Regions from separate parts of the Arthrobacter sp. 05L417 genome, predicted to be linked through region 1. Evidence: riboswitches for the same ligand, from Rfam matches in the RefSeq annotation. Region 1 holds a riboswitch; the other holds the start of a gene.
What was found. A riboswitch is a leader RNA that binds a small molecule or an ion and turns the genes downstream of it on or off. The one in region 1 is predicted to bind thiamine pyrophosphate.
Positions count from the first base shown of each region.

Region 2: another riboswitch for thiamine pyrophosphate. It lies ahead of thiC (phosphomethylpyrimidine synthase ThiC); the one in region 1 lies ahead of AC1DJW_RS10320 (ECF transporter S component).

Region 1 is NZ_JBFTOG010000010.1:63,883-69,131, forward strand. It holds gene AC1DJW_RS10315 (ABC transporter ATP-binding protein) at 1-925, opposite strand, end outside; gene AC1DJW_RS10320 (ECF transporter S component) at 925-1,554, opposite strand; TPP riboswitch at 1,631-1,767, opposite strand; gene AC1DJW_RS10325 (NUDIX hydrolase) at 1,916-2,689, shown strand; gene AC1DJW_RS10330 (DUF4235 domain-containing protein) at 2,741-3,001, shown strand; gene mnhG (monovalent cation/H(+) antiporter subunit G) at 2,998-3,477, opposite strand; gene AC1DJW_RS10340 (MrpF/PhaF family protein) at 3,467-3,745, opposite strand; gene AC1DJW_RS10345 (Na+/H+ antiporter subunit E) at 3,742-4,308, opposite strand; gene AC1DJW_RS10350 (Na+/H+ antiporter subunit D) at 4,305-5,249, opposite strand, start outside.
Region 2 is NZ_JBFTOG010000017.1:17,518-22,766, reverse strand. It holds gene ffh (signal recognition particle protein) at 1-511, shown strand, start outside; gene AC1DJW_RS13795 (alpha/beta fold hydrolase) at 556-1,305, shown strand; gene thiC (phosphomethylpyrimidine synthase ThiC) at 1,306-3,135, opposite strand; TPP riboswitch at 3,131-3,238, opposite strand; gene AC1DJW_RS13785 (amidohydrolase family protein) at 3,332-4,426, shown strand; gene AC1DJW_RS13780 (VOC family protein) at 4,504-5,249, shown strand, end outside.

The DNA.
Region 1 (5,249 bases):
TCCTCGCCGCGGAGCTCCGCGCCCCGTTCCCCGCCCCGGAGCCGGCCGCCGTTCCGGCGCCTGTTCCCGAACGTGGCCGGGTGGCCGGCACGTACCCGGGCACCCAAACGCCCGCAGCAGTGAGCATGTCCCTTGCTTGCGCCAGAACGGTGTCCGGATCGCCGTCCAGGAGCACCGCCGGCGTCGAGACTCCCGTGGAGGAGGAACTGCCCGGCTGGAGCACCACGATCCGGTCCACAAGGTCTTTCCAGACCGAAACCCGGTGTTCCACCACCACCAAAGTGGCGCCGGTCTTGTCGAGGCAGCGGCCCACGGCATCGCGGACCTCCAACACTCCGGCGGGGTCCAGGTTGGCGGTCGGTTCGTCCAGGAGGATCAAGCCGGGCCGCATCGCGAGGATGCCGGCCAGCGCAAGGCGTTGTTTCTGCCCGCCCGAGAGGGCCGACGTCGGGTGGTCGAGCGCAAAGTTGCCGCTCGCACTGCCACCGGCACTACGCCGCAGCCCGACGTCGTCGAGCGCTTCATGGACCCGCTTCCAGATTTCTTCCCGCGGCACGCAAAGGTTTTCGGCGCCGAACGCGACGTCGTCGCCCAGCCGGGAAAGCACCACCTGGGTTTCGGGGTCCTGTTGCATGAGTCCGGCACGGCCCCGCTGGGCCTTCGGCGAAACACCATCCACGAGCAACGAACCGGTCTCGTCGGCGTCGTCGCCTTCCTCGCCCAACACGCCAGCCAGGGCATGCAGGAGGGTCGACTTGCCTGCGCCCGAGGGGCCAAGCAGCAGAACACGCTCGCCGGGACGGATGTCCAGGTCGAGGGCGTGGATGGCCTGCGTGGTGCGGCCGGCGTGCCGCCAGCCCCAGCCTTGCGCGGAAATGGCGGCGGGTCGCACCACGGCAGAGGTGCCGGAATCAGGACTGGGCATCAGGAAAAGACGGGCTCCGAAGCGGCCTTGCGGGACGCGAACGCGCTCAGCACACCGGTCTTGGCCAGGCCGCGGGTCGCGATCCAGGACAGGGCACCGGCAATGACGGCCCCGGAGACCGTGCAGAACACGATGTACGCGAGCTTGTCGACCGGTTCGTAGGCGATGTTCCAGCCCCACGGCAGGAAGGAGTCGTTCAGACCGCAGAACAGGCCCGCACCGGCACCGGCCAGCAGGGACACCGGCAGGTTGAACTTCTTGTACATGAAGGCCAGGAAGATGAGTTCCGCACCGAGGCCCTGGAGCAGGCCCGAGATCAGCACCGTGGTGCCGTACTGCGAACCCATGATGAGCTCACTCGTGGCGGCCACTGTTTCGCAGAAAATTGCCGCACCGGGCTTGCGGACGATGAGCATGCCCAAGACTGCCGGAATCATCCAGCCGCCGGCGATCAGGCCGCTCAGGGGCGGGTAGCCGGCGGACATAGGCGTGGCGACCAGAGCCATCTGGTCCCATGCCCAGAAGATCACGCCACCGGCGATCGAGATCAGTGCCGCCACGACAATGTCCACGACGCGCCAGTTGTAACCAGGCTTGGTGAGGCCCGGCCTTGCAGAAATACCAGTCATTTTGTCCTCCTGAGGAACAGGAGGGGAAAGTGTTCCCCGGTTGCCTGCGAGCGGCCTCCGCCGCGCCGGTTCCGGACACTATGAGAACTCGACTCCCTTGCGCCGGTACTAGCCGGATCAGGTTCGAGGGTCTGCGGCTGTCCGCACTCTCAGCGCCCGTCCTCCGTGCCGCATTGCTGCGAGCCCGACGGCGGCGCTCCCCTGTCGTTATCAATCCACCCTTTTGGGCGTGGTTCAGTTTACACCTTGGAGGGGTTGCGGGCGCGGCGGCAAAAAGCGTTCCGACGGATTCCCCTGGATCATTTGCCGGGCGAGCGCAGTCCGGCCCGGAATGGCGCGGGCGGCCACAGAAACTGGGAGAATGATCCAGCAGAATGTGACACAGCAAGCGGGCAAAGGAGCGGTCTTGGCAGGCATGGGCGAAGCGAACAGCACCACAGTGGCCGAACCGAGGCTCGCCGCGAGCGTGATCCTGCTCCGGGATGCCGCAGTTCCTGGGCGCTCTGGAGACGCGGCGCAGGCTTTGGAGGTGTTCGTCCAGCACCGGGTGTCCACGATGGATTTCGCTGCCGGAATGGTCGTCTTCCCGGGCGGACGAGTGGACCAGGCGGACAGCTCCGGCTGGGACTTCACGGACGACGTCGTCGAGCGCCACGCCGCCGCATGGCACCGGAGCAGCATCGCCGTCGAGCCTTCCTCCGCCCGGTTCAACGCGGGCCGGGTACTGGCGGCCGCGCAGCGTGAGGTGTTCGAAGAGGCCGGGCTGAAGCTCGACGCCGCCACCCTCCGCCCATGGGCCAACTGGGTCACTCCGCCGGACCAGCCCAAGCGCTTCGACACGTACTTCTACCTTGCTTGCCCGGTTTCCGGAGCCGAGCCAAGGCACCAGACCACGGAAGCGTCATCGTCCTTGTGGATGCCGGTCCGCGGAATCCTGGATGCCGAAGCCGCCGGAACGCTCAAGCTCATGCCACCCACGCTGGCGCTACTGGATGAGCTCCTCGCCCTCGGCACGGTGGAAGCGGTGCTGGCCGAAGACCGTGACATTGTTCCCGTGCGTCCAAAGCCGGGAGCCTTGCAGGAGTTCTTCCGGCTGAGGCGCCAAGCCCCATCCGTTGCTCCGGAACTGCCCTGAAGTGGGGTTAGGCTGGGGACGGTCCTGTTTCCACCCGCAAGGAGTCCCGGAATGAACCTCCTCATCAAACTGCTCGGCACCGGCGTGAGCATCGGCGCAGGCTTTGTCGGCACCAAGCTCGTCAACGCGCTGTGGGAAAAAACCACGGGCAACAAGCCGCCCAAGGGACACGACGACATGGAGACGAGCCTCCGCTCAGCGCTGACCTTCGCCCTGATTTCGGCAACTGTCAGTGCCGTCATCCAGGTTCTCGCCGGCCGGAGCACCCAGCGCGCCATCTCCCGCTTCTCGAAGACGCAGGACATCGTCTAGGCTGACGGCCCGCCGTTGACGCCGTTAGGACCTGCGCTCCCGCCGTTGCGGGCGTTCCCAGCGTGGGGCATTGCCGAGCCCGCTTCTTGAGCTTTCTCCGCCGCCCGTTGACCGGCAGCCCGCAGCACCACGGCCTCGAGTTCGTCTGTGCTGAGAAGCTCGGGGTGGAGGTGCTTGGTCCGGTACCCTGCCCGGCCCACCATGTGTGCGGACACGGGCACAGTCAGCAGTTGGAAAATCCAAGCGACCGCGAGGACCGGCCAAACCCACCATTCGCGCATCTGCAGCCCCATGGCCGCCAAGACAAGGAACAGCCCCAGCACTTGGGGCTTGGTAGCTGCATGCATGCGGCTCATGAGGTCCGGGAACCGCAACAGTCCAATTGCCGCGCCCAATGACATCAGGGCACCAACAATCAGCAGTACCGCGGTGACGGCATCGATGACGGCGTCCGCTCCGGTGGCGTTAGGAGTCATTGACTTGTCCCCTCCGGTCGGCCACGAAGCGGGCCACCGTCACCGATCCGATGAACCCGATCAGCGTCAGCGCGACGAGCAGCACGAGGTTGTTGAGGTGCCTGTTGACGGCCATGTCGATGGCCAGCGCGGCACCCAGTATGGCGAGCAGCACGTCTGAGGCGAGCACCCGGTCCAGCAATGAAGGCCCGACGGCGATCCTGTAGATCGCGCCTGCCGCCGCGAGGCTAAGAATCACCGCCGTGACGATCAGCACGATGTCTTTCATGAGCCGGCTCCCCTCGTTGCAGGCCAGCCTTCGGCCTGGAGTGCGTCCAATTCCGTGCGGGTACCCATGATCCGGATCAACGAGGCCTCCGTGTCCTGCACTTCCTTGCGCAGCTTGGCGGTGTCCACATCGTTGCGGACATTGAGCCCGTGGATATAGAGCGTGGACGTCGAGCGGTCCACCTCCACCACCAGGGAACCCGGAATCAGCGAAATCACGTGCCCTGTTGCGGTCACCATGAGGTCGGAGTGGCTACGCAGGGGAACCGCGACGACGGCGTTGGTTACCGAGGGGCCCCGGAAGGCCGCCAAGTACATGACCTGGAAACTCGCGGCCACCACTTTGCCAAGGAACACGACGGCGAAAGGAATGGCCCGCAGCACGTTGAATCGTCCGCTGAGCTCCACTGGAGGCAAGTAGAAGACCCTGGCTACCACCACCGCGATCAGCGCACCGAACACCAGGTTGCCGGGGCTGAAGTCCCGCCAAAGCGCACCCCAAACGACCACCAGCCAGACCAGCAGGGGCAACTCGGTGCGGAACGAAATCCGCTTGCGGCTCACTTGCCACCTCCCTGCGGTACGGCCCCGGTGGGTGCGTCACCCTGCGGTGCCGCGATTCCTGGAACTTTGGCATTCCCGCCGAGCACGGAATGGATGTACGCGGTACGGTCCAGCATCTGTTCCGCGGAGTTTCCGGCCAATTGGAACAGCGGACCGGCGAAGACTGTCAGCGCCACGCCAAAGACCACGAGCGCGGCGGTTGGCCCCACCATGGTCCGCGGAAGCAGCCCGACGGCCGCCGTGTCTTTCAGGACGGCGGCAGGGTAATCCGCATCCTCCGGTTTCCGCCAGAAGGCGCGGTTCCAGACGCGCGCAATTGCCAGCAACGTCAAGAGACTCGTGACCACGCCGCCCACCACCAAGGTAATGGCCAGTGGCGTCCCCAGGGCAATGCCTGCCTGGAGGAGTCCGAGCTTCCCCAAGAACCCGGAGAAGGGCGGGATTCCTGCGAGGTTCATGGCCGGAATGAAGAACAAGAGCGCGAGGAGCGGAGACAGCTTTGCGAGCCCACCGAGCCTGTCCACGGAGGAGCTCCCACCGCGGCGCTCAATCAAGCCAGTCACCAGGAACAAGCTCGTTTGGACCGTGATGTGGTGGGCCACGTAGAAGACGGCGGCAGCAAGCCCGGCAACGGAAGACATGGCCAGCCCAAACACCATGTAGCCGATGTGGCTGACCAGGGTGAAGGAGAGTAATCGTTTGATGTCGCTCTGGGCTATGGCACCGAGAATGCCCACCAACATGGTGAGGAGTGCAACCACCATCAACGGGGTATTCAAAGTATCGCCCGGGAAGAGGAGGGTCTCCGTCCGGACCATGGCGTAGACACCCACTTTGGTGAGCAAGCCGGCGAACACGGCTGTGACCGGTGCTGGCGCCGTCGGATACGAGTCCGGCAGCCAAAAGGACAGCGGGAACACGGCGGCTTTGATGCCGAATGC
Region 2 (5,249 bases), on a different contig from region 1:
GGGCTCCATGAAGAAGATGCTCATGATGATGCCGGGTGCGCAGAACATCCGCCAGCAGCTGGAGCAGTTCGACGAGCGCGAAATCGATCGCGTGGAGGCGATTGTCCGCTCCATGACCCCGCACGAGCGTCTGGCTCCGAAGATCATCAACGGTTCCCGTCGCGCCCGTATCGCCCGTGGTTCCGGCGTGCACGTTTCCGAGGTCAACGGCCTCCTGGAGCGTTTCGCGCAGGCACAGAAGATGATGAAGAAGCTGGCCCAGGGCGGAGGCATGCCCGGGATGCCTGGCATGCCCGGCCTCGGTGGCGGTTCCCGCAAGGCAAGCAAGAGCGCGCCCAAGAAGAAGGCCCGTTCCGGAAACCCCGCCAAGGCGGCCCAGGAACTGCGCGACGCCGAGAACAAGCGGGCGAACGCCGTTCGCACCGGGGCGGCATTCGGCCAGCCTTCCGGCGACTTCGACCCCTCGCAGCTGAACCTGCCCAAGGGCTTCGATAAGTTCCTCGGCAAGTAGCGCTCCCGCCGGAGGTTGTCGGCCCCGTGCCATAGGCTGGGGGGATGCAAAAGCAGCGCGTCGTGTTCGTCCATGGAGCAGGCACATTCGGCGCTGCCGCGTGGCCGAAACAGCATGGCATGGCGCTGGCATACGATGCACTGTTCCTGAAACGCCACGGCTTTGATGCGCAGGCCGAGCCTTTGGAATCCGATGTTGCAGCCGATGTGGAGATTATCCTCGAGTGCCTCGGAGCTCGGGAGGCCGCTTCGGCGGCCGGCCCCGCGCGTGGAGGCCATGTCGTGGCGCATTCCCAAGGCGCGATTTCCGCCATGCTGGCTGCGGTGGAGAGGCCGGACCTGGTCCGCTCCCTCGTGCTGGTTGAACCGGCGTGCCTTTCCTTGACTGCTGAATTGCCCGCCACCGCGGCTTACCGGGCACTGATGGAGCCCTTGTTCGCGATCCGGCGCGAACTCAGCGACGACGATTACCAACGTGAATTCGTCCGCCGGGCGTTTTCCTCGGAGGCTGCAGTCCTCAGCACTCCGGAGGCCAGGCGTACCGCGCGACGCCTGCGGCTCCAAGCGCCGCCGTGGGAAGCGCCCCTGCACATTGTGCCGGGCGTTCCCACGCTTGTCCTGACCGGTGGTTGGGAACCCCTGTACGAAGAGATCGCCGGCTACCTGCAGGAAACCGGTGCCCTCCACCGCGTTGCGGCTGGAGGACACCGGCCTCATGACTCAGTTGAAGGAGACCGGATGATCCGCTCCTTCATCGCGGATGTCAGCCGCGCCGGGTCAGTCCAAGCTTCCTGATCAGTTCAGGCTTCCTGACGTCGCCTCACGTTTTCCTGCGGGAACCTCGAGTTCGGGCAGGTAGACCTTTCCGCCGGATGCCAGGAACTCCTCGCTCTTTTCGCGCATCCCGCTGTACATTTCCGCGATGGCTGCCTGGGAATCCGCGGAGCCGTATTCGTCGCGGATGTCCTGGCTGATGCGCATGGAGCAGAATTTCGGGCCACACATGGAGCAGAAATGCGCCGTCTTGGCCGGTTCGGCGGGGAGGGTCTCGTCGTGGAACGCTTCGGCCGTGACTGGATCCAATGACAGGGCGAACTGGTCACGCCAGCGGAACTCGAAGCGGGCCTTGGAGAGGGCATCGTCGCGTTCGTGGGCGCCCGGGTGTCCCTTGGCAAGGTCCGCGGCGTGGGCGGCGATCTTGTACGTGATCACGCCGGTCTTGACGTCGTCCTTGTTTGGCAGGCCCAGGTGTTCCTTCGGGGTGACGTAGCAGAGCATCGCGGTTCCGTAGCGTGCGATCTCCGTGGCGCCGATGGCCGAGGTGATGTGGTCGTAGCCCGGAGCGACGTCGGTGACCAGGGGACCCAAGGTGTAGAACGGAGCGCCCTTGCAAAGCTCCTGCTGGCGCTCCACGTTTTCCCGCACCAAGTGGAAGGGAACGTGGCCGGGTCCTTCCACCATGACCTGGACGTCGAATTCCCACGCCCGCTGCGTCAGCTCGGCCAGGGTGTCGAGCTCGGCGAACTGCGCGGCGTCGTTGGCGTCCGCCGTCGCTCCCGGGCGCAAGCCGTCGCCGAGGGAGAACGCGACGTCGTACTTGGCGAAAATTTCGCAGAGCTCGTCGAAGTGGGTGTAGAGGAAGTTTTCCTCGTGGTGGGCCAGGCACCAGCCCGCCATGATGGAGCCGCCGCGGGAGACGATGCCCGTGACGCGGTTGGCGGTGAGCGGCACGTAGCGCAGCAACACGCCGGCGTGGATGGTCATGTAGTCCACGCCCTGCTCGCACTGTTCAATGACAGTGTCGCGGAAGATTTCCCACGTGAGCTTGTTCGCTTCGCCGTTGACTTTCTCGAGGGCCTGGTAAATGGGCACGGTGCCGATCGGCACGGGGGAGTTGCGGATGATCCACTCACGGGTGGTGTGGATGTCGTCGCCCGTGGACAGGTCCATGACCGTGTCGGCGCCCCATTGCGTTGCCCACTGCAACTTGTCCACTTCCTCGGCGATGGAACTGGTGACGGCCGAGTTGCCGATATTGGCATTGATCTTCACCAGGAACGCCTTGCCGATGATCATCGGTTCGGATTCGGGGTGGTTGATGTTGTTGGGGATGATGGCCCGGCCTGCGGCGACTTCGCTGCGGACCAGTTCAACATCGCAGTTTTCGCGTAGTGCCACGAACTGCATTTCGGGCGTCACGATGCCCTGCTTGGCATAGTGCATCTGTGTCACGGTCTTGCCGTCGACGGCGCGGCGGGGCACCGGCTGTGCGCCCTTCCACTCCGCGGAGGCGGCGCCGCGGCGCACGGCAGACTTGCCGTCGTCGAGAAGGTTCCGTTCGCGGCCGCTGTAGGCCTCGGTGTCGCCGCGGGCTTCGATCCACCCGCTGCGGAACGGTTCGAGGCCCACCACGGGATCACTACCGGGTCCTTCGGTGCGGTACACCTGGAATGGCGCGTTGGCCTCGCCGTTCGGGGACGGTTCCAGGGCTATTTCAGTCACTGGAACCCGGATTCCCGTTTCGGCATCTTCAAGGAACGAGAGGGAATGCGACTTGAGGGACTGTGTCACCTCTTGGGCCGATCCGTTTTGGGTAGGGCTCAGCTGTGTTTCTTTGGTGCTCAAAGGATTACTCACTTCCTTCGCCGGCATTACCCGGACAGGTTCAACGGTCGCAGGCTGCGTCAGCCCGATCTCAGCCCTTGCAAGGGCCCCCGTGTGGTCGTAGACGAAGCTACCACAGCTGAGAGTTCCAGAGACAGATGTGACCGAGGACAGATGTGACCGGGCCCGGCGCGGCGTCGGAGTCTAGGGTGGAATCATGGCGGAAATCATCGAATTCAGCGGCACCGTCCTCACCGGGCCGGACGTGGAACGGCGCGGCCTCTGGTCGGTCGACGGACGGCTGACCTTTTTGCGGCCTGCTGCCGTACCGGACGTCGTCCTGGACGGATGGGTGGCGCCCGGACTTGTCGACTCACACTGCCATGTTGGCTTGGGCAAGGGTGGAGCGGTGGACGAGGAGACTGCCCGTCTGCAGGCAACGGCGGATCGTAACGCCGGGACGCTCTTGATCCGCGACGCGGGATCCGCAAGTGACACGCGCTGGCTGCAGCGCCGGACGGACATGCCCAGGATCATCCGCGCAGGCAGGCACATCGCGAGGCAACGCCGGTACATCCCCGGGCTGGCCGAAGAGGTTGAGCCGGAGGAACTGGTGGAGGCGGTGCGTAAGCAGGCCCGGTCCGGAGACGGCTGGGTCAAGATCGTCGGGGACTGGATCGACCGCTCGGCCGGGGATCTTGGCCCGTCCTTCCCGGCCGCCGTCGTCAAGGACGCGGTGGCGGCGGCACACGACGAGGGGGCCCGGGTGACCGCCCATTGCTTCGCCGAAGGGACTATCGACGACGTGCTCGACGCCGGCATCGACTGCATCGAGCACGCCACCGGTCTCCTCCCGCACCATATTCCGCGGCTGCTGGACCAGGATGTTCCGATCGTCCCGACCCTCATCAACATTGCGACTTTTCCGGACATCGCGAAGCAGGCTGAAACCAAGTTCCCGCGTTACGCCGCCCACATGATCGCGTTGTGGGAGCGCCGGCATGAGCGGGTCCTCGAGGCGTTCGACGCCGGAGTGCGGGTGTATGCCGGGACCGACGCCGGCAGCGTCATCAAGCACGGCCGGATCGGCGAGGAAATTCTGGAACTGCACCAGGCCGGCCTTCCGGCGGCAGCCGCCCTCGATGCCGCCTGCTGGTCCGCCCGCGAGTGGCTGGGTGCCGACGGCATCAGCGAAGGCGCCAGTGCCGACGTCGTGCTCTACGCAAACGATCCCCGTGCGTCCCTTGAGATCGTGCTGAAGCCGCAATGCACCGTGCTGAGGGGACACATTTCAAGAAGCGCCGGGCATTAGGAATAAATTGAAGCTTCAAGTAATTTAGATAGATAGAGGTTGCCGAAGGGCGGCGCCACGAAAGCCGGGAGTTTCACATGACCATCACATCCAGCCAGGATCTCCTTCCTGCCGAACTCACCATGGGCGCTGTCATGCTCAAAGTGGGGGACATGAAGCTCATGGGCGACTACTACCAGCGGGCGCTGGGCCTGGACGTCGTCGCCGAACAGGATGGCGGACTCTACTTTGGCAGGCTCGGCAAGCCGCTGGTGCACTTGGCTCCGGCCTCCGGGCTCCAGATCCCGGGCCGCGGAGAGGCCGGGCTCTTCCACACGGCTTTGCTCTTCGAAGACCAGTCATCGCTCGCCGCAACTGTTGCCTCGGCGGCGCAATACGAACCCCATGCCTTCGTCGGCAGCGCAGACCACCTCGTCAGCGAGGCCTTCTACTTCACCGACCCGGAGGGCAACGGCATCGAGCTCTACTACGACAAGCCCCGCGAAGGCTGGGAGTGGAACGGTAGTTCGGTCGTCATGGACAGCCTGCCGCTCCCGCCGCAGCGCTACCTCCAGCAGTACTTGAGCGAATCGGCGGTGACCGGCCAGCATGAGGCGGGCGCCGGCGTCGGGCATGTCCACCTGCAGGTGGGCGACGTGCGGACCGCCCATGATTTCTACGTCGACACCCTGGGCTTCGAGCAGACGGCCGGCTGGCATGGGCAGGCCCTGTTCGTCTCCGCGGGCGGCTACCACCACCACATGGCCATGAATGTGTGGAACAGCCGCGGTGCAGGTCCGCGCAAGGACACGCTCGGCCTCGGCGAGGTGGTCATCGAGGTGCC